Regions from separate parts of the Streptomyces sp. NPDC058239 genome, predicted to be linked through region 1. Evidence: riboswitches for the same ligand, from Rfam matches in the RefSeq annotation. Region 1 holds a riboswitch; each other region holds the start of a gene.

The links. A riboswitch is a leader RNA that binds a small molecule or an ion and turns the genes downstream of it on or off. The one in region 1 is predicted to bind cyclic di-AMP.
Region 2: linked by a shared signal. The riboswitch ahead of ACFVYE_RS13440 (transglycosylase SLT domain-containing protein) and the one ahead of ACFVYE_RS22205 (C40 family peptidase) in region 1 are both predicted to bind cyclic di-AMP.
Region 3: linked by a shared signal. The riboswitch ahead of ACFVYE_RS38065 (M23 family metallopeptidase) and the one ahead of ACFVYE_RS22205 (C40 family peptidase) in region 1 are both predicted to bind cyclic di-AMP.
Region 4: linked by a shared signal. The riboswitch ahead of ACFVYE_RS10435 (transglycosylase family protein) and the one ahead of ACFVYE_RS22205 (C40 family peptidase) in region 1 are both predicted to bind cyclic di-AMP.

The regions. Positions count from the first base shown of each region.
Region 1 is NZ_JBHVWS010000020.1:118,264-123,732, reverse strand. It holds gene ACFVYE_RS22230 (NACHT domain-containing protein) at 1-561, shown strand, start outside; gene ACFVYE_RS22225 (hypothetical protein) at 506-1,690, opposite strand; gene ACFVYE_RS22220 (hypothetical protein) at 2,159-2,443, shown strand; gene ACFVYE_RS22215 (ATP-dependent Clp protease proteolytic subunit) at 2,628-3,263, shown strand; gene ACFVYE_RS22210 (hypothetical protein) at 3,271-3,579, shown strand; cyclic di-AMP (ydaO/yuaA leader) riboswitch at 4,015-4,187, shown strand; gene ACFVYE_RS22205 (C40 family peptidase) at 4,191-4,664, shown strand; gene ACFVYE_RS22200 (LysE family translocator) at 4,748-5,383, opposite strand; gene ACFVYE_RS22195 (LysR family transcriptional regulator) at 5,456-5,469, shown strand, end outside.
Region 2 is NZ_JBHVWS010000009.1:62,619-68,087, reverse strand. It holds gene ACFVYE_RS13455 (DUF305 domain-containing protein) at 1-439, shown strand, start outside; partial or broken gene ACFVYE_RS13450 (ATP-binding cassette domain-containing protein) at 729-1,470, opposite strand; partial or broken gene ACFVYE_RS13445 (ATP-binding cassette domain-containing protein) at 1,591-2,205, opposite strand; cyclic di-AMP (ydaO/yuaA leader) riboswitch at 2,916-3,101, shown strand; gene ACFVYE_RS13440 (transglycosylase SLT domain-containing protein) at 3,106-3,840, shown strand; gene ACFVYE_RS13435 (DUF2461 family protein) at 3,977-4,627, opposite strand; gene ACFVYE_RS13430 (hypothetical protein) at 5,272-5,469, shown strand, end outside.
Region 3 is NZ_JBHVWS010000055.1:29,437-34,905, forward strand. It holds gene ACFVYE_RS38055 (M16 family metallopeptidase) at 1-1,009, shown strand, start outside; gene ACFVYE_RS38060 (M16 family metallopeptidase) at 1,036-2,418, shown strand; cyclic di-AMP (ydaO/yuaA leader) riboswitch at 2,770-2,936, shown strand; gene ACFVYE_RS38065 (M23 family metallopeptidase) at 2,950-3,762, shown strand; gene ACFVYE_RS38070 (GntR family transcriptional regulator) at 3,992-4,705, shown strand; gene ACFVYE_RS38075 (HPr family phosphocarrier protein) at 4,847-5,128, opposite strand; gene ACFVYE_RS38080 (GNAT family N-acetyltransferase) at 5,301-5,469, shown strand, end outside.
Region 4 is NZ_JBHVWS010000006.1:98,937-104,405, reverse strand. It holds gene ACFVYE_RS10455 (SurA N-terminal domain-containing protein) at 1-236, shown strand, start outside; gene ACFVYE_RS10450 (nucleoside triphosphate pyrophosphohydrolase) at 284-1,246, shown strand; gene ACFVYE_RS10445 (cytochrome P450) at 1,256-2,569, shown strand; gene ACFVYE_RS10440 (transglycosylase family protein) at 2,675-3,619, shown strand; cyclic di-AMP (ydaO/yuaA leader) riboswitch at 3,919-4,090, shown strand; gene ACFVYE_RS10435 (transglycosylase family protein) at 4,094-4,849, shown strand; gene eno (phosphopyruvate hydratase) at 5,162-5,469, shown strand, end outside.

The DNA of each region.
Region 1 (5,469 bases):
CTCGCTGTCGGGTCGATTGCGATGGGTGTGGACATGTTTCTACTGAAAGCTGAGTCCGGGCCGTACGAAGCGGTCGTCCCCGTCTGTGAATTGGTCGACCGCGAGGTCCTGCTGAAGCTCGTACCGGACCCCCGGGGAGAACCGTCCGAGGGGCACGACTACGACATGAACACGAGGTATTGCTCTTGGAACGCTGGCACGGAAACCGCCGGAGACCCCGTCGTGGTGATCATGGTGCAACTGTTCAAACCCACGCGCACGCTCGCTGCCGTCGAACAGGCGGACGGGTACTTCGGCCACGGACTCCCCGTCGGGCCAATCGTCTCCCAATACACCACCGACCTTGACGGAGTGGGCGACGAGGCCGTCACCGCCGTGGGGCACAGCGAGGATCGCCCGACGGCCGCGACGAGCGTCCGGTTGGACAACCTGCTGGTGACCGTCACGTATGAGGTGAGCGGGTTGAAGTGGGGCGATACGGAGGGTTACGCCCGCAGCACCAGGATTACGCAGGACCTGGCCCGCACCGTCGTGCGGAATCTCTCCGGCGCGCGCCCGTAACCAAGGGTTTCACCATAGGGCGGACTCGACGTCTTGGCGGACGGAGTCCCGACCCCGTCCGCGGTTGAAAGCTAACGGTGACGGAGGTCAGGGTGTGGGGCTGTCCGATGCCGGAGGCGTTGACAGCGGGGTAGCCGTAGCCGGTCTTGGTGTCGCCGGTGGCCTTGTGGTCGGTCTGGGTGTCGCGCAGGCCGCCGGGCTTGCAGGTCCAGCTGGTCCAGTACGCGGCCGGCCCGCCGAGGGCGGACGCCGCGCGGGCGGTGGTGCAGTCGTTGGAGGACGGGGTCCAGGCTTCGGTCAGACGGCGGTAGCCGTCGTAGGCGAAGCACTGGGTGTCCTTGCCGTTGGCGTTGTCGGTGATCGACTTGACGTTGCCAGAGGCGTCGTAGACGTAGTTGGCGTCGCTGGTGTAGCCGGTGTTGGTCTGGTCGACGGTGTGGGTGTTGGCCGGGCGGCGGGTGCCGTCCTCGTAGCGGTTGAGGATCTGGAGCTGCTTGGCACCGGTGGGGGTGCCCAGGCGGGTCTCCTCGCTCTCGCCGTACGGGGAGTAGCCGATGTTCTGGACGTAGTCGGTTATGCCGTCGGTGCCGGTGAGCATGCCGAGGGCGTTGTAACTGTTGGTCACGGTCTCGGCGGGAAGACCGGCCACCGCGGGGAGCGAGGTCGACTGAACGGTGCCGTCGATGTTGTAGGTGGTGGAGGTGGTGAACGTCTGCGGCGCCCCTGCAACAACCAGGGGGTCGCTGGCGGCAATGACGGTTTTGGTGCCCTTGGGGCGGCCGAGCGCGTCGTAGCCGGTTGCGACCCGGGAGTAGATCTTGCCGGTGGTGCCTCCGACGTAGCGGATTGAGGCGGTCGGCTGCCTCTTCACGAGGGAGTCGTAGGTGAACTTTGTCAGCTGATGGGCGTTGTCCTTCGCCCCGTCCAAGGTGCCGGTGATGCGGCCGAGCTCGTCGTAGTCGGTGATCAGGGTGCGGATGACGCCGTTGACGATGGTCTGACCGTCAAGGGCTGATCGACGTCGTTGAAAGTGGTATCGACTCGGCCCTTGTCGGGGTCGGTCGACGTAGTCTTGCGGCCGCGTAGGTCGTATCCGTAGGTCCAGACTGCCGACGGATTTCGCCGCCACGTACAAGAAGGACGGGCGCAGGGCGCAGGCCCGAGCTCGGGCGTCGCCATCGCCGCCGATATCGCCGGCATCTGGGCGGCAGCCGGCAAGCGCCTGCCGTCCTCGGACGGTCCGGGCGGGGCCGGATGTAATTGGCCATCAGCAGCGGCGCCCCGGGCGGGGCGAGATCCTGTACACCGGGTCGATCGCGGGAAGGGTGGGCGTTGGCGAGTGCGGCCGCTGCCGGACGTCGGCAGGGAAGCAGTCGCACTGCCGACGCAGCGGCGGGGCAACTCGTCGCCGTCTCGGGCTCCGTGCCTCCACCGCTATGCGGAGCCCGCGGACGCAGGCCGGACGGCTCGGCTCTGAAAGGGGCCGCAACGCGAGTGCCAGAAATCACCTCAATGGGTGACGTTACCTGCGGGGTGCGCTGCCACTTTCAGATGCCTCGGTCACTTTCAGGCGGTGGTCGACCAGGCGTGACTCATCGTGGCCCTCGGCCAGCCGCTCACGACTCGAGACCTCCGTGAGGCCCCGTACTCCCTGCAGCGGAAGCTGAAGCTGCGGAAGGTCCAGCTCTACGACGCACGTCGCTGGTGCCTCACGTTTCTTGCCGTCAACGGCGTGCCGGACGTCGTCCTCGCCGCATGGGCCGGGCATGCCAACGCCAACTTCACCAAGCGGATGTACGTCCACCCGAGCCCCGAGGACCTCCGCGCCGCCTCGGACCACCTCACTTCTCTACTCGGTTTCAGTGAAGACGAAGCAGCCTGACGAGCAAGACGTCTAGAGATTGTGAGATATCCGCCCTCAGCGAACAGCCAAAACAGCCTCTGAACTGGGGCTTTTGTGGATCACTAGGATCATGCCTCCATCACAACCTTCTGTACGTCCTGTACATTTTTTACAGATGCTTGTGCAGAGCCCCGTACAGCCCCGGAGGAAAGGCAACGCCATGTTGTTCCGCCCCGCCGCCCGTCACGTGCTGCCCGAGTTCACCGAGCGCACGACCAACGGGATCCGCACCCTCGATCCGTACTCCAAGCTGCTCGCCGAACGGATCGTCTTCCTCGGCACCCCGGTCGACGACACCGCGGCCACCGATCTGATCGCCCAGTTCATGTATCTGGAGTACGACGCCCCGGACCGGCCCGTCTCGCTCTACATCAACTCCCCCGGCGGCTCGTTCGGAGCCATGTCCGCGATCTACGACACGATGCAGTACCTCACCTGCGAGGTGGAGACCTACTGCCTCGGCCAGGCCGGTTCCTGCGCATCCGCGCTGCTCGCCGCGGGCGCTCCCGGCCGGCGGCACGCACTGCCCGGCGCCAGGGTCGTCGTGCAGCAGCCCGAACTGACCGAGCCGGTTCAGGGCCAGCCGTCCGATCTGGAGATCGAGGCACAGGAATTGGAGCGGGTCCGCAAGATGATCACCACACTGTTGGCCCGTCACACGGGCCGCAGCGCAGAGCAGATCACCACCGACATCGAGCGCGACCTCATCCTCGACGCGGCGGGCGCCAAGGCGTACGGTCTGGTGGACCACATCATGGAGAACCGGAAGTCGTCACTCCCGCCGCACAGCGCGAGGTGAACGCCCGATGCAGCCACCGGAGTTGCCGCCGCTCCCCGCACTGACGCGCGCCGAGGGGGATTTCATCGACTGCTACCTCGAAGTCCTGGACCAACTGGGCCGGATCAACCCGGCCCGCGGCAGCGACACCTACGGTGCACTGCGCGCCGCGCAGGCACTGGCCTCACGGGCGAGCGCGCTGCGGGACGCCCTCGCATTGATGCATGAGCGCGGCGAGGCGCAGATCCACGCCGCCACCTTGGCGCGGGCGCTGCGCGTGCTGGACGGGGAACGGCGGGCCGGACGTGTCACCGTACCCCCCGCTCAGGCGAGTTGATCGGCCCACTGCGTCTTGGGCCCCGGCCGGGTCCGCCCAACTCCCCCTGTCTTCACCTCCGACGGAGTTTGCTCAACCCGCTCCGACCCCGACTCCGGCGGACCTCGCTCAACTCCCCTGCGCGACACGCCCGGCAGGCAAATCGAAATTCCTAGCTCGTTCGGCGTAGGGATTCCCCCGCGCGAGCGACATCTCAACTTGCTTTTTTCGCGAGGGCAGTGAGCAGAATCCGTCATTCCACCCCTGGTACGAGACCGGTCCGAGCGACCTGCACGGTCTTCGAAATCATCAGCCACACCCAAACGGGTCATTCGTGAGGAGACTCGCATATCGTCGCTTCCCCTCGGAAATCCGGCAGTCGGTGCGTCAAGATCCCTGGGACGACAAGCCCCCGCCACCGCGGCGGGGCGGTCCGGGCGGACGCCGAGTCCTGCCGCCGTCCGGATGCCTGGTCGACAGAAGTGGATCGGCAGGAGTGGAGGACCCGAGCACAACGGGTCGACCGGAACACCCATCGACCCTTGGGGTGAAGCCGCCGAGCGCGGCCGGGCAACTTCGCCAGCCCGAACCCGACAGGTCATCCTTCACAGGCGGCTGACGAAGGGTTGCGCATGGCTGCGCAGGTTCATGTCCCGTCTCTGCTCGCCCGGGCCGGCACGGCCTCGGTTCTGACACTGGCCGCCGTCGGCGGCACGATGCTCGCCCCTGGCGCCACGACGCAAGCCCAGGCAGCGACTCTCTCGATGAAGGCACTCAACATCGCCGCGTCGAAGAAGGGATCGCCGTACGGATGGGGGGCCACCGGCCCCAACCGCTTCGACTGCTCGGGTCTGACGGTCTATTCGTTCAAGAAGGCGGGCAAGAAGCTCCCGCGCACGGCCCAGCAGCAGTACAACAAGACCCGCCATATCTCGGCCTCGCACAGGCACCGCGGCGACCTGGTCTTCTTCCATTACGGCCGCAGCATCTACCACGTGGGGATCTACGCCGGTAAGGGCAGGATCTGGCACTCGCCGAGGACCGGCGCGGTGGTCCGGCTGGAGAAGATCTGGACGAAGAGCGTCTACTACGGGCGGGTCCGCTGATGTCTGTCCGGCGGATCGGGCACGCGCCCCCGGCCGTGATCCGCCGGACAGGCCATGGTCTGCGCCGCTGACCCGCTCGATACTCAGTGCAACAGGGGACCGGACACCAGCACCAGCCCCAGACCGGTGAGCGCCAACCCGCTGCCGCCCTCGATTGCGCGGGCGGCACGCGGCCGGCGCAGCCACCGGCCCAGCCGGTCCACCAGGAGGGCCACGGCTGGGAACCAGATCAGCGCAAGCAGCACCACGATCATTGCGAGCAGCAAGGTCCTCGGGAGCGGCGGCTGCCCGTCGCGAACGAACTGCGGCAGCAGACTCAGGAAGAGCACCGGCGCCTTGGGATTCAGGGCGTTGGTGAGGAAGCCCTGCCGCAGTGCGCGTACGGTTCCCTGCCCTGCTGGTTCGCCCTCGGCCTCGCCCGCCCTGCCCGTGGTGCGCCGCCGCGCCGCGTACAGGGCGCTGATGCCGAGGTAGAGGACGTAGGCCCCGCCGAGCAGCTGAACGGTGCGGAACAGTACGGGCAGCGTCACCAGCACAGCGGCAAGCCCGGCGACGGCCAGCGCGGTGTGCACGAGGAGTCCGCCGGCAACACCCAGCGCGGTCGCCACCCCCGCTGACCGGGAGGCGAGCGCGTTGCGTACGACGACGGTGAAGTCCGCGCCCGGCAGCGCGACCATTCCGGCGGCGACCCCGATGAAGGCGATCAATTGTGCGTCCATGGGTCCACCCTGGCCCGGCGGAGCCTTTAGCGTGTACTTGCAATATTCTGGGTCTGCCAAAAGGAACGCTTAATGTACGACCCGAC
Region 2 (5,469 bases), on a different contig from region 1:
GCAGGCCATCGAGATGGCGGAGCTGGCCGACGGCCGCGCCGCCGACCCCGAGATCAAGGAACTGGCCGGCGCGATCGAGAAGGCCCAGGACCCCGAGATCAACACCATGAAGGGCTGGCTGACGTCCTGGGGCAAGCCGCTGCCCTCGGCCTCGTCCTCGATGGGGGACATGCCCGGCATGGACCACGGCCCGGACGGTTCGGGAATGCCCGGGATGATGTCCGGCAAGGACATGAGCGACCTCGAGGCCGCCAGGGGCAAGGACTTCGACAAGAAGTTCGCCCAGCTCATGATCGGCCACCACGAGGGCGCGGTCACCATGGCCGAGGACGAGCAGAAGAACGGCAGCAACGCCGGCGCGAAGAAGCTCGCCGGCGCCGTGATCACGGCCCAGACTGCCGAGATCGAGAAGATGAACAAGATCATCGCCAGGCTCTGACGCCCGGCAGGGGATGCGGGCCTTCGTCGTGCTGAAGGTCCGCACCACCTTCCCGTAACTCCGAGGGGCCGGACGAGCCCGGCCTCCCGGAGTCACGCGGTCGCTCAGTCCGTATCCGGGGTCGCGAGCAGGTCGCCCACCTCCTCCGCGGTGGTGTCCCGGAGCTCGTCCGCGAGGAGCAGCCAGCGGGTGATGCCGACCGATTCGAGGAACGGCAGGTCGTGGCTGGCGATCAGCAGCGCACCCTCGTAGGACTCAAGTGCACTGGTCAGCTGCCGCACGCTGGCGATGTCGAGATTGTTGGTCGGCTCGTCCAGCATCAGCAGCTGTGGGGCCGGTGCGGCGAGCATCGTCGCCGCGAGCGCGGCACGGAAGCGTTCCCCGCCCGAGAGGGTGCCCGCCGGCTGTTCCGCGCGTTTCCCCTGGAACAGGAAGCGCGCGAGCTGGGAGCGGATGTGGTTGTCGGTGACCCCGGGAGCCATGCGGGCGACGTTCGCCGCGACGCTCAGCTCCTCGTCCAGCACATCCAGCCGCTGGGGAAGGAACCGCAGCGGTACGAACGTCCTGGCCTCGCCGGACAGCGGAGCCAGCTCGCCGGTGAGGGTGCGCAGCAGTGTCGTCTTGCCGGCGCCGTTGCGTCCGACGAGCGCGATCCGTTCGGGTCCGTGCACATGGAGGTTGCCCTCGTGCAGCCGGCCGAACCGGGGACGCAGTTCGTGCAGGCTCAGCACGGTGCGTCCGGTGGGAACGGCGGTGTGGGGAAGGCTCACCCGGATCTCGGCGTCGCTGCGAATCGCGTCCGCGGCCTCTTCGCGGCGCTCGCGCGCCTCACTCAGCCGGTCCTCCTGGAGGCCGCGAAGCTTGCCCGCCGACTCCTGGGCGGACCGCTTCCGCGCGCCGGCGAGGATCTTCGGGAGCCGCCGCTCGGCCTCGATCTTCCTGCCGTGCCGCTGGCGGCGCGCCAGCTTCACATGGGTCTCCTCCAGCTCGCGCTTCTGCCGGCGTACGTCGGCCTCGGCGGCCCGCAACATCCGCCCGGCGGCTTCCTGTTCGGTGGCCAGGGCTTCTTCGTAGGCGGACCAGCCGCCTCCGTACCAGTTCACGGATCCGGAGCGCAGTTCGGCGATGCGGTCCACGCGCTCCAGCAGTTCGAGGTCGTGGCTCACCACGACGAGGACACCGGAGCGCCAGGAGTCGACGGCCTCGTAGAGCCTGCGGCGGGCGAACACATCGAGGTTGTTGGTCGGTTCGTCCAGGAGGAGAACGTCGGGACGCTCCAGCAGCAGTGCGGCCAGCCGCAGCAGAACGGTCTCCCCGCCGGACATCCGGCCCACGGTGCGGTCCAGTTCGACATCGCCGAGTCCGAGTGACCCCAGTGTCGCGAGGGCTCGTTCCTCGACGTCCCAGTCGTCGCCGATCGTCTCGAAGTGTTTCTCGTCCACATCCCCGGCTTCGATGGCGCGCAGCGCATTGCGTCGTCCGGCGATGCCCAGGGCCTCGTCCACACGCAGCGTCGTGTCGAGGGTGATGTTCTGAGGGAGGTGGGCGAGGCTGCCACCGACGGTCACCGAGCCCTGGGACGGGCGCAGTTGGCCGGCCAGCAGTCGCAGCAGTGTCGACTTGCCCGCGCCGTTGGTCCCGACGAGACCGGTGCGGCCGCGGCCGATGCTGAGGGAGAGCTCGTCGAAGACGGTCGTGCCGTCCGGCCACTGGAAGGACAGGGCGGAGCAGGTGAGAGAGGCGCTGGGGGCGGTGGGTGTTGCCATGGTGATCCTCGCAGTCGCAAGCGCGGTGAATGGGGGCTTCGTATGCGAGCACCACGCAGCGACCGAACCGAGAGGGAGGTGCGGCGGCCCGAAAGATCGAGGGACGGCTCATGCACCGAGGTCGCATCCACGCGGGGTCACGGGCAGGACTGAACACTGCCACTGCGTGACGGGCGTACGGCTGAAGCCGTACGGCGCGATGATCGCGAACCTCAGATGCGCAACGTCCACCTCTATCGGAGACAACAGAGCCGTTGGACACGATAACGACCCGTTGGACGAAAGGCAAAGCCTTGATCTCGTGCGGGGGAGTGTGACGAGCGGCCTGCGGGCCGCTTCGCCGGGAGGCCGGAGGGCATGGAGCCCTGGCGGGTGCGATCGGCCCGAGAAGTATCCGGATCGCATGCAAATGTTCCAGTATGGGCGATTTGCTTAGAAGTGATCTCTTGGTTCGCAAAGGGGCATTTGGGGAGAGTTGCGACCCTTGAGTACTGCCTGAATTGTCCCTTTTGGAAAACCTGTGGCGTGAGTCACGTCAAGAGTTCGGGACGCCGTTGCGTGCTGCCCGGTTCCCTTCTGTGGCGGGAAATTTTGCTTCGCGGTGTGAGGTGGATTACTGCCAATTCCACGATTCGATCTTGTAAATGAATTGTGATCCAAAAATAGGAGCTTGTTCCTTTCGATGTTTCTCGCCTACGGTCACCGTCAATCCGGACGGAACGCCGAATCCTGCCGCCGTCCGACAATCCGACCACTCATGTATGGCAGGAACGGGGGACCCAGGTAAGCCGCCGATCCGGTATCCGGAACGGCTCGGGGTGAAGCCGCATTCGCGTGCGGCCAGACATCTCCAGTCTGAACCCGACAGCTCACCTCGTAGGCGACGGAGAGGAATTCGCTATGTCTGCAACGGGTAACCACCGTCGTCGTAAGTCCACTTCGCTGACCCGCGGTCTCATCGCCGCGACCACGGGCGGAGCCGCTCTCGTGCTTCCGCTGATCGGTGCCGGCTTCGCCTCGGCAGCGCCGGCGCAGCCCGTCGCCGCCGAAAAGGCTGCGGTGTCGACCGTCAAGGAAAAGGCCGCACAGAAGGCCGCGCCCATCATCTATTCCGTGGCCGCGGGCGACACCCTTTCCAAGATCGCGCGGGTGCATTCGCTCAGCGGTGGCTGGCAGAAGCTGTACGAGGACAATCGAGAGATCATCGGCGACAATCCTGCAGTGCTTCGGCCGGGCATCAAGCTGACGATCGGCGCCCAGGCCGAGTCCAAAACTTCCGCCACTGCCGCACCGGCCGCGAAGCCCGCGACGTACACGAACAATCTGGACGGCTGGATCAAGGAGTCGCTGGCCGTCATGGCCAAACACGGCATCCCCGGCAGCTACGACGGAATCCACCGCAACGTCCTGCGCGAGTCCTCGGGCAACCCCCTGGCCATCAACAACTGGGACTCGAACGCCGCCAAGGGCACGCCGTCCAAGGGGCTCCTGCAGATCATCGACCCGACGTTCCGTGCCTACCACGTGCCCGGTACGCCGTTGGACAGCTACGACCCGGTCGCCAACATCACCGCAGCGTGCAACTACGCCGCCGACAAGTACGGCTCCATCGACAACGTGTTCGGGGCCTACTGACGCACAGCAGCGCCGATGGCGGTTCAGGACCGACGGGTGGCGAGGGGCCGAACAGGCTCCTCGGAAGGGACCGCACCCGCCGGTCAGGGACCGCCTTTCGGCTGCCCACCCGCGTGGACGGCATACGAAGGCAACGTCATGTGGGGCGTCGGCGGGTGCCAGGAACGGTCACATGGCCCGCGAGCCAGGAGAGCAGGGGCTCCAACTCCTCCGCCGCTTCGAGCACGGCGTCGACCAACGCCGACGTGTGCTGTGCGCAGTCCCCGCCGAGGGGACGGGCAGCGGAGACCGAGCGGTACCGGAGCAGGTCGGCACGGGGATGACCGGCGTCATGGCCGCGCGGCATGCGCTTCATGGTGTCCCCGGTGATCCCGTACCCCTGAGCCCCCAGTGCCTCGATGGCGCGCACCAGCTCGGGGCCACTGCCTTGCGCGGCAACGGCCGTGCGGAACAACGGGACCTGCCCAGGGTCCGGGTAGGTCCAGCCGCCCTTGATCCGGAGCCCGTCGAGGTCGAAGCGGAGACCGATCTCGACGTTGCGTGCGATCCGGATCACCGCCACTTGGTGCTGCCACCACCACGGGTCCTTGCGGAACCCCCAGACGGAGAAGTCTTCGTAGGCCTGGTCCGCGTCGGCCACATCGTTCAGCAACGCGATCATGGGCTGCCGTACGAGACGCTCCCGGTCCTTTCTGCGCTTCTCGCGAGCTTCTTGCGAGGGCATACCCTCCAACTGCAGAAGCAGCTCGAACGCTTGCTCTGTCCAGCCGCTGAATGCTCTACTCACGCAAGAGATCCTAGTGATCCGGGACTTGAGGGTGGGCGCGCACCGGGCCCTGGGCCGTAGCAGTGGCCTGCTGGGTCTCGTACGCGGCCGGCGGGGCGGTTCAACCGCCGGATCACGTCTGTACCGGTGTCCGAGGGGGCTGCGGGTGCCATCCGTTCGCGCCTGGCCTCGATGAAGCCCAGGCGCCTCGGCGCGGCCGAACGGCTGAGGGAGCCGCCCAGGACCCCCGTTATACGTCCGATCTGTTGGTGGAAGAGGTGGAGGGCGAGCCGGCGCCCGAATGGGATCAGTGGCCTCTCTTCTGGAACAGGCGCAAACACGCATACGGTTCCTGGTCGCGAGCAGCGACAGGCCTGGACTATTGATCGGATCTATTCCGTGTGCGAACCCTGGTGCGGCCCGGATGTGCGCAGTAGAGTCCCCTCCCAGCTCAGTGGTCTATGCCACTACGTCGGAGGTTGGGGAATGCGTCGCACACGCCTGCCACGAGCCGTCTGGCTGCCCGCCGTTGGCGCCTGCATCGCTGCCGGAGCCCCGGTTACCGGGAGCGCGGGTGCGGTCGAACCCCCCGTGGCGCAGCCGGACAATGCTCCGTCCGTCGTCCCGCCGCTGAAGAACTGGTCCGGTGGCAGCGGAAGCTTCACATGGCCCAGTGGGGCGACAACGCCTACACCATGCCCGAGGCGTATCCGCTCAACTATCTGCGCCGCCCGCTGCAGATACTCGCCTCCACCGCATGGGGCAGCCCCCGACTGGCCGGCTACCTCGATTACGAGGTCCTCGCCGACAGGATCGGCAATCCGCCCGGGCTGCCCGAAGTCGTCGATCCCGCGGCGCGCCCG
Region 3 (5,469 bases), on a different contig from region 1:
CGCGCTCGACGAGGAGTCCATGGAGAACCAGCGCGACGTCGTCAAGAACGAGCGCCGCCAGCGCTACGACAACGTTCCCTACGGCACGGCGTTCGAGAAGCTGACAGCACTGGCCTACCCCGAGGGCCACCCGTACCACCACACGCCGATCGGCTCGATGGCGGACCTGGACGCCGCGACCCTCGAGGACGCCCGCGCCTTCTTCCGTACGTACTACGCGCCCAACAACGCGGTGCTCTCGGTCGTCGGCGACATCGACCCCGAGCAGACCCTCGCCTGGATCGAGAAGTACTTCGGCTCCATCCCGTCCCACGACGGCAAGCAGCCGCCGCGCGACGGCACGCTCCCCGAGACCATCGGCGAGCAGCTGCGCGAAGAGGTGCACGAGGAGGTTCCGGCGCGGGCGCTGATGGCCGCCTACCGGCTGCCGCACGACGGCACCCGTGAATGTGACGCGGCCGACCTCGCGCTGACCGTGCTCGGCGGCGGCGAGTCGTCGCGGCTGCACAACCGCCTGGTCCGCCGTGACCGCACGGCCGTGGCGGCCGGCTTCGGGCTGCTGCGGCTGGCCGGTGCGCCCTCGCTCGGCTGGCTGGACGTCAAGACGTCCGGCGGCGTAGAGGTGCCGCAGATCGAGGCAGCGGTCGACGAGGAGCTTGCCCGGTTCGCCGCCGAGGGCCCCACGCCCGAGGAAATGGAACGTGCGCAGGCCCAGTTGGAGCGCGAGTGGTTGGACCGGCTCGGTACGGTCGCGGGCCGCGCCGACGAACTCTGCCGGTTCGCCGTGCTGTTCGGCGACCCGCAGCTCGCCCTGACCGCCGTACAGCGGGTACTCGATGTCACCGCGGCAGAGGTCCAGGCGGTCGCCGAGGCCCAGCTGCGCCCCGACAACCGGGCGGTGCTGGTCTACGAGCCGGTCGAATCGGCCGAGCCCGCAGAAGCAGCGGACACCGAGACCGGCGCCGACGGCGCCGACGACACCGACGCGCACGAAGGAGCGGACAAGTGACCGACGCTGCCGCGACTGGAGTTTCGATGCAGTACCACCCGCAGCCGGCCCCCGGCCTCGCCCGCCCCTGGGCCTTCCCTGCGCCGGAGCGCGGCGCCCTGCCCAACGGCCTCACGGTGCTGCGCTGCCACCGCCCCGGCCAGCAGGTCGTGGCAGTCGAGATCTTCCTCGACGCCCCGCTGGACGCCGAGCCCGAGGGCCTCGACGGCGTGGCCACGATCATGTCGCGGGCGCTGTCCGAGGGCACCGACAAGCACACCGCCGAGGAGTTCGCCGCGGAGCTGGAGCGCTGCGGCGCCACCCTCGACGCGCACGCCGACCACCCCGGTGTCCGGGTCTCTCTGGAGGTCCCGGCCTCGCGGCTGGCCAAGGCGCTCGCGCTGGTCGCCGAGGCGCTGCGGGCGCCCGCCTTCGCCGACAGCGAGATCGAACGGCTGGTACGCAACCGGCTCGATGAGATCCCGCACGAGCAGGCCAACCCGGCCCGGCGCGCCGCCAAGCAGCTCTCCAAGGAGCTCTTCCCGGCCGCAGCGCGGATGTCGCGCCCGCGCCAGGGCACCGAGGAGACGGTGGAGCGGATCGACTCGGCGGCCGTGCGCGCCTTCTTCGACGCCCACGTCCGGCCGTCCACGGCGACCGCCGTGGTCGTCGGTGACCTCACCGGCATCGACCTGGACGCCCTGCTCGCCGACACCCTCGGCGACTGGTCGGGAGACACCGCGGAGCCTCGTCCCGCCCCGCCGATCACCGCCGACGACACCGGCCGAGTGGTGATCGTCGACCGTCCGGGCGCGGTGCAGACGCAGCTGCTGATCGGCCGGATCGGCGCCGACCGGCACGACAGCGTGTGGCCGGCCCAGGTGCTGGGCACGTACTGCCTGGGCGGCACGCTCACCTCCCGGCTGGACCGTGTGCTGCGCGAGGAGAAGGGCTACACCTACGGCGTACGGGCCTTCGCCCAGGTGCTGCGGTCGTCGGCCCCGGATTCGGCCTCGGGGGCGACCGGTGCCGCGATGCTCGCCATCAGCGGATCGGTGGACACGGAGTCCACGGGACCGGCGCTGAAGGACCTGTGGACGGTCCTGCGGACTCTGGCGGCCGAGGGGCTGACGGATGAAGAGCGTGAGACGGCCGTGCAGAACCTCGTGGGTGTCGCGCCGCTGAAGTTCGAGACGGCGGCCTCGGTTGCGGGCACCCTCGCAGACCAGGTCGAGCAGCACCTGCCGGACGACTACCAGGCACAGTTGTACGCCCGGCTCGCGGAGACCGGCACGGTCGAGGCGACTGCTGCGGTGGTCAACGCCTTCCCGGACGACAGGCTGGTCACGATCCTCGTCGGTGACGCATCACAGATCGAGGAGCCGGTCCGGGCCCTGGGCATCGGAGAGGTGTCGGTGGTCGCCGGCTGACGGGCGTACCCGTCGTGGACACCGGACGACCGGCCGGGCCGAGGCGGGCGACCCCCGCCCGGCCGGCCCGTTGCGTGTGACAGTCCACCGGTCGACCTTCACGTACGACCGAGCACCGAAGGCAACGGGCGGCCTACCGACCCACCATATGACTGCATATCGGGACAGAAGGAAGACTCCTGTGAGCAAAATCTCGCCGGAGTCTTCCTTTTTGTCCGTTTTGATGGGGAGGTTGCCTGTCTGCCCTGTGGGATGCGCTACAAAACGGCCTGTCCGTTTGGTGAATGCAAGTGACCCCGCTTAGCGTCGGCTGGGCTGCCCGTCACTCGTATGCCGCAACCGCGACATACCGGGCAGTCATCGCCGAGTCCCCGTCAGGCGCGAGCCTGGGGAGCCGGGGACCCATGCAGTCCCTGGGGTGAATCGGATGCCTGAGCCCGGATGAGGCCGGGGCGTCCGTAGGAGACCTTCCTGCTCCGAACCCGTCAGCTAACCCGGTAGGCGAGAAGGAAGGAAAGGATCAGCCACTTCATGGCGTTCACCCGTGCCACCGGGAAGCATCGTGCCCCGAGCCGACTGACGCGCAGCAGCGCGAAGATCGCCGGCGTCGCCGCTCTGGCCACCACCGGCGTCATAGGCGGCATGGCCTCTCCGGCCCTCGCCGCGCACTCCTCCGTCAGCGAGACCGGTCTGAACCAGGTCATCGCCATCGAGGGCGCCCTCGCCGACCAGATCGATGCCCAGGCCGACGCGCAGAAGCACCAGGCCGATGTCGCGGCGAAGGCGAAGGCGGAGGCCCAGCGGAAGGCCGAGGCCAAGAAGAAGGCCGAAGCCAAGAAGAAGGCCGAGGCGAAGGCCAAGGCCGACGCGAAGCGTGCGGCCGAGGCGCGTGCCGAGAAGGCCCGCGCCGCCCGGTCCGCCGAGCGCACCCGCCTGGGGTACTTCCAGCTCCCGGTCGCCGGTTCGTACGTCACCACCGGCTACAAGTCCAGCGGCTCGCTCTGGTCCTCCGGCAGCCACTCGGGCATCGACTTCCACGCCGCGTCCGGCAGCTCCGTCGTCGCCGTCGGCGCCGGTACGGTCGTCGAGGCCGGCTGGGGAGGCGCGTACGGCAACAACATCGTGCTCCGGATGACGGACGGCACGTACACGCAGTACGGCCACCTCTCCTCGATCGGTGTCTCCGTCGGCCAGAGCGTCGGCGCGGGCCAGCAGATCGGCCTTTCCGGCTCGACCGGCAACTCGACCGGTCCGCACCTCCACTTCGAGGCCCGGACCACGCCGTCGTACGGCTCCGACATGGACCCCGTCGCGTACCTGCGCGCCCACGGCGTCAGCGTCTGACCGACGCTCCACCCGCAGCAACCCTTCGAAGGCCCCGGCGGCACGCCGGGGCCTTCGCCGTGCCCGGCCTCCGCGCCCGCCCGCAGTACCTGCTTCCCGAACCCGTCCTGTGGCCAAAAGATATTCATGAATTTCCACCCGGCATCGGAAATGCGGCTGCATTGCAATAGAGTCTCAGAACAGGCGTCGGTCGGCCGCGTTTCGCGGGGATTAAGGCGGAGGTTCGAACATGCGCATTCCGGCGCATTCGGTATGCACGGCAATCCGTGACGACATCGTCTCCGGCGTCTTCGAACGCGGCAGCCGGCTCACCGAGGAGTTGCTGGCGCGCCGTTACGGAGTCTCCCGTGTTCCGGTACGGGAAGCGCTGCGCACCCTGGAGTCCGAGGGCTTCGTGGTCACCCGCCGGCACGCGGGCGCCTGTGTCGCCGAGCCCACCGAGGAGGAGGCCGCCGACCTCCTGGAGGTCCGGATGCTGCTGGAGCCGCTGGGTGCCGCGCGCGCCGCGCAGCGCCGCACCGAGGCGCATCTCAAGGTATTGCGCGGTCTGGTCAGGCTCGGCCAGGAGCGGGCCCGGCGGGGCGAGGGGGAGGACCTGCGCTCACTGGGCGGCTGGTTCCACGAGACGTTGGCGCAGGCCTGCGGCAGTCCCGGCCTGATCGCGCTGCTCACCCAGCTCCGGCACAAGATCGCCTGGATGTACACGGTCGAGCAGCCCGCCCGCCCGGTGGACTCCTGGGCCGAGCACGGGGCCATTGTGGACGCGGTGGCGCGGCGTGACGCGGAACGGGCCAGGGCGCTGGCCACTCAGCACGCCGAACGGGCCGCGGCCGCGCACCGGCTGCGCCGCGCCGACCGGCCGGGCCGCCGGTCCGACGCCTCGCGCGCCGACCGGGTGAGGACTTCGCAACATTCCGTAAACACCACGGGTGTTCGGAATTAACGATTACGCCGTATACAAAGAGTCGTAATTTTTCGAGGGCTTTCTTTGGGCTGTCTGAATTTGCTCCGGTCGTCCGGGTCGCGAAAGCGAAAAAGCCGCGGCCCTCAATAAGGGTGCCGCGGCTCTCTTGCAGAAAATGGCTCAGACGGTCTCCGGGAGCTCGTCGAGCCCCTCGGCGACCAGCTTTGCCAGGCGGTCCAGGGCGGCTTCGGAGTCGTCGGCCTCGGACGCGAGCACGATCTCCTCGCCGCCGTGCGCGCCGAGACCGAGCACCGCGAGCATGGAGGCGGCGTTCACCGGGTTGCCGTCGGCCTTGGAGATCGTCACGGGGACGCCGGAAGCCGTAGCGGCACGGACGAAGATGGAAGCGGGGCGGGCGTGCAGGCCCTCGGCCCAACCGACGTTGACGCGGCGCTCAGCCATGGTTCTGCCCTTCACGAATCAATGGTTGTCTAGACCAGTCTCTCATGTGGTGCGCGATGCTCCGGCCGACCTGCGGCACGCCCACAACCCGTGCTCCACCGCCGATCGGCCCCCTCAGACTGCCCCGGCCCCAAGACCTACGCGACCGCTGACGGAGCCGTAGTCTTTGCGCATGCAGCCCTCGCCGGAGCAGAGTCCGCATCACGCGTACCCCGACCACTGGGAAGCGGACGTGGTCCTCCGCGACGGCGGAACCGCCCGGATCAGGCCCATCACCACGGACGACGCCGAACGGCTGGTCAGCTTCTACGAGCAGGTCTCCGACGAGTCGAAGTACTACC
Region 4 (5,469 bases), on a different contig from region 1:
GCGAGCAGGTCCAGCTGACGAAGCTGGCCCAGGCGCTCGGCGCCGACCTGCAGCAGCCCGAGGGGCAGCAGGCCGTCGGCGATGCGCTCAGCAAGGCGTCGAAGGCACTGAAGGTCGACGTCAATCCGCGCTACGGCACCTGGGACAACAAGCAGACCCAGCTCGCCAACTACAAGGCTCCCTGGATCACCCAGGTCACCAAGCCCGCGGAGACGGGTGTCGGGGCCGGCGCCTAGAAGGCTGCGGAAAACGACGAGCGGACCGACCGGGGTAGATTCGAACGGTGAACGCTGAAGACCCCGGCCGTATCGTCCTGCTCACCGCCAGCCACCGCGTCGCGCCCGGACTTCTGTCCTGGCCCGCCTGGCAGACGCTGCACGCCGCCGACCGGGTGCTCTGCGCCGAGCAGGACCACCCGCAGCTGCCGTATCTGCGCGAGGCGGGCGTCGGCGTCGAGCATTCCGCGCCCACCGCGCAGGAGCTCGTCGACGCCTGCGCGGGCGGCCGGACCGTCGTGGTCGTCACCGGCGGCGAGGGCAACCAGCCGCTGACGGACGGGCTGGCCCGGCTCGCCGGTTCGGGCCGGGTGCAGATGCCGGACCTGGAGCTGCTGCCCGGTTCGTACGATCTGCCGGGCGCCCGGCTCCTCGATCTGGTCCAGGTCATGGACCGGATCCGGATCGAATGCCCCTGGACCTCGCAGAAGACCCACAAGGGCCTCGCCAAGTACGCCATCGAGGAGGCGTACGAACTCGTCGAGGCGATCGAGGACGGTGACCGCGACGAGCTGCGCGAGGAGCTCGGGGACGTACTCCTGCAGGTCGTCTTCCACGCCCGGATCGCCGAGGAGGCCGAGGACGAGCCGTTCTCCGTCGACGACGTGGCCGCGACCCTCGTCGAGAAGCTGATCCACCGCCACCCGCACGTCTTCGGCGACGAGAGTGCCGAGACCCCGGAGGACGTTCACGCCCACTGGCTGCGGACCAAGGCCATCGAGAAGCAGCGGGACTCGGTCACCGACGGAGTCCCGCTCGGCCAGCCCGGGCTGGCGCTCGCGGCGAAACTGGCCGGCCGGGTCCGTACCGCAGGACTCGATGTGCCGCTCCCCACGGGCGACGGCATCGGTTACGAGCTCCTCGCCCTCGCCGTACGCGCCGAACGGGACGGCGTCGACCCCGAAGCCGCACTGCGGGCCGCGGGCCGCGCCTACCGGGACGCCATCCGGGCGGCGGAGGGCAACGGATAACGTCGGGGGGTGAACCACAGCCCCGCCGACCGCCCAGCCGATCACCCCGCCGCCTGCCCCGCCGGCGCCCCCGAACTCTTCACCTGGGAGTTCGCCACCGACCCGTACCCGGCCTACGCCTGGTTGCGCGAGCACAGTCCCGTGCACCGGACCGCGCTGCCCAGCGGTGTCGAGGCCTGGCTCGTGACCCGGTACGCCGACGCCCGGCAGGCGCTCGCCGACACCCGGCTCTCCAAGAACCCGGCGCACCACGCCGAGCCGGCGCACGCGAAGGGCAAGACGGGCATCCCGGGCGAGCGCAAGGCGGAGCTGATGACGCATCTGCTGAACATCGACCCGCCCGATCACACCCGGCTGCGCCGCCTCGTCTCCAAGGCGTTCACCCCGCGCCGGGTCGCCGAGTTCGCGCCGCGGGTGCAGGAACTGACGGACCACCTCATCGACCGCTTCATCGCGGAGGGGAAGGCGGACCTCATCCACGACTTCGCGTTCCCGCTGCCCATCTACGCGATCTGCGATCTGCTCGGCGTCCCGCGCGAGGACCAGGACGACTTCCGGGACTGGGCGGGCATGATGATCCGCCACGGCGGCGGCCCGCGCGGCGGGGTGGCCAGGTCGGTGAAGAAGATGCGCGGCTATCTCGCCGAACTGATCCACCGCAAGCGGGAGAACCCGGGGGACGACCTGATCTCGGGGCTGATCCGGGCCAGCGACCACGGCGAGCACCTCACCGAGAACGAGGCCGCGGCCATGGCCTTCATCCTGCTCTTCGCCGGCTTCGAGACGACGGTCAACCTCATCGGCAACGGGGTGTACGCCCTGCTGCGCAACCCCGCGCAGCGCGAGCGGCTGCAGCACTCCCTCGACGCGCAGGAGAGCGATCTGCTGGAGACCGGGATCGAGGAACTGCTGCGGTACGACGGCCCGGTGGAGCTGGCGACCTGGCGGTTCGCCACCGAGCCGCTGACGCTCGGCGGGCAGGACATCGCGGCCGGCGACCCCGTACTCGTCGTACTCGCCGCAGCCGACCGCGACCCGGAGCGCTTCGAGGACCCCGACACGCTCGACCTCGCACGGCGTGACAATCAGCACCTCGGATACGGGCACGGCATCCACTACTGCCTGGGAGCACCGCTCGCCCGACTGGAGGGACAGACCGCGCTCGCGACGCTCATGAGGCGCCTTCCGGATCTGCGGCTTGCGGTGGAACCTACCGATTTGCGGTGGCGTGGTGGGCTCATCATGCGTGGACTGCGCACTCTGCCTGTGGAGTTCGCGCCGGGGTCCGCCCCGACGCAAAGTGACACTTCGTCAACTCTGTGACTTTCACGTGATCTGCGCTGCATCGACTTGTGACACACGTTCGAGTCCCGCTAGGTTCACCGTTCGACTCACCAGTCACTCGTCAGTCACACGGAAGGCAACCCCATGGGCTCCGCGAACGGCAGACACCGTCGCCCTCGTCAGGCACCCGCCATCGTCGTCGCCGCGGGCGTGACCGGATCGGCCATCGCCATCCCGCTGCTCGGCGCGGCCGGTGCGCACGCGGCCGAGGCCACGACCTGGGACCGGGTGGCGGAGTGCGAGAGCGGCGGCATGTGGAGCGCCGACCTCGGCAACGGCTTCTACGGCGGGCTGCAGTTCTCGCAGGAGACCTGGAAGTCGTACGGCGGCGAGGCGTACGCCCCGCGTGCCGACCTCGCCAGCCGCGCGCAGCAGATAGCCGTGGCCCAGAAGGTCCTGGACGACAAGGGCCCGCAGGCGTGGCCCAGCTGTGCGGTCATCTCCGGCCTCGCGGTGGACGGGACGCTGCCGGGTGTCGACCCGGGGTCCGCGCCCTCCTCCGAGCCGACGCAGAGCGCGGAGGAGGCTGACGGTGCGTCGGCGGCCCCGTCCGATGACGCCACGCCGTCGGACAGCGCCTCGGACGCTACGGGCGGCTCGAAGGGTTCGAAGAGCGCCGACAAGTCGGCCGGCAAGGCCAAGACGTCCGCGAAGCCTTCCGCCACCGCGTCGGCCACTCCGTCCACCAAGATGCCCGATTCATCCGGCTCATCCGATTCATCCGATGGTGTCGGTGGCAAGCACCGTGGCGCACCGGCTCCCGAAGCGAGTCAGGACGCGAACGGCGCCGACCGCGAGTCGGGCCGCCATGCCTCCCGCGGTGACGCCGACGCGCGCGACGCGGGCGCTTCGGCCGCCGACGGTACGTACACCGTGCACCCCGGCGACAACCTCTGGGCGATTGCTGACGCACAGAAGGTTGCCGGTGGCTGGCCCGCGCTCTATGAGGCCAACAAGGATGCCGTCGGCTCCGATCCGGACCTCATCCTCCCTGGCCAGAGCCTCGATCTCGATGTGAAGGCCGAGTGAGGACAGTCTGAAAATCGGTTAAAAGAGCCTCGAAAACTGGGGTAGTTCAGGGACCTATGTCCGCTTATGTGTAAGTGAGACATGGGTCTCTTTGCGTCAACTGGCGTGTCGCGCCTGGGGAACCCTTCCGCACCGCCCCCACCTGCGAAAACGACGGTTCCTCAGATGCAAGTAGGGGAAGATTGTCCGATGTGTCCGTCTTTGAATGTGAGGGTTGCGTATGTTTACGGTCGGAACCGCTCGCACCGCGGGCCCCGTCGACCGTCACGCCGAATCCTGCCGTCGGTCGAAGGGAACAGACGCGTAAAGCGCCGTAGGCAGGAGCGGGGGACCCAGGTAAGCGCCGGGCCCGATCGTCGAGAGACGCATCAGGACCGGCTTGGGGTGAAGTCGCGTGCTAGGACGTGCGACCGGGCAACTCACTTGGCCCGAACCCGACAGCTCACCTCGTAGGCGTCGGTGAGGAGAAGTTCCATGCTGTTTTCCAGCAAGGGCAAGCACCGCCGCCCGTCCAAGGCCGTCCGTATCGCCACGCTCGCCGGTGTCGCCGGTACCGCTGTCGCCGTACCGCTGATGGGCGCGACCGGCGCCTCCGCCGCCTCCGTCGCCACCTGGGACGCCGTCGCCCAGTGCGAGTCCGGTGGCAACTGGTCCATCAACACCGGCAACGGCTACTACGGCGGTCTGCAGTTCTCGCAGTCCAGCTGGGCGGCCGCCGGTGGTACGCAGTACGCCCCCCGTGCCGACCTGGCCACCAAGGCTCAGCAGATCACCGTCGCCGAGAAGCTCCTCGACATGCAGGGGCCGGGTGCCTGGGGCTGCGCCGGTGCCGGCAACCTGACCAATGACGGTGTCGACCCGGGCGTCGACGCCGGCTCCTCCTCGAACTCCACCTCCAGCTCCAACGCCACCGAGCAGAAGAGCACCCCGGCCGCGCCGAAGCAGGCCCAGCCGGAGAAGGCCGAGCGCACCGAGGCCCCGGCCGCCTCCCGCTCGGACCGCTCCGCCGCCCCGCAGGCCGAGTCGAAGAAGACCGTCACCACCCCGACCGGCGAGAAGGTCAAGAGGGGCGACGGCGAGTACAAGGTCGCCGCCGGCGACTCCCTGAGCGAGATCGCCGCCGACCACAAGGTCAAGGGCGGCTGGCAGCAGCTGTTCGAGCTGAACAAGGACATCGTCAAGGACGCCGACCTGATCTACCCGGGTCAGCAGCTCCACCTGACGAAGTAGTCCGGGCTCTCCCCCTGAGCACCCCGGCCCGGCGCGCAATCCCCCGTATGCGCCGGGCCGGGGTTTCCGCGTGACGCGTCACCTCTGTGTCGTCTGTCGAACAGGGACGCCGACTATGGGTGATCGTTCAACTGTTGTAGTTACTGACCAGTAAAATTCTGACCGTTTGTCAGGCAATGTGCGTTCTTGGGTCCTTTTTCGTCCCAGGGGGCGGGCGGTCGTCCGGCTGAGCGGGCCGGGCCGGTTAGGCTCTTGTCGCAAGGCCAAAGTGACCCTGCACAATCAGTGTCATATCCCAGAAGGAGATGCCTCGTGCCGTCCATCGACGTCGTCGTAGCCCGGGAAATCCTCGACTCCCGGGGGAACCCCACGGTCGAGGTCGAGGTTGGCCTCGACGACGGCAGCACGGGTCGTGCTGCTGTGCCGTCCGGCGCCTCCACCGGTGCGTTCGAGGCCATTGAGCTTCGCGACGGTGACCCCAACCGTTACCAGGGCAAGGGCGTCGAGAAGGCCGTCCTCGCCGTGATCGAGCAGATCGGCCCGGAGCTCGTCGGCTACGACGCGACCGAGCAGCGGCTGATCGACCAGGCGATGTTCGACCTGGACGCCACCGAGAACAA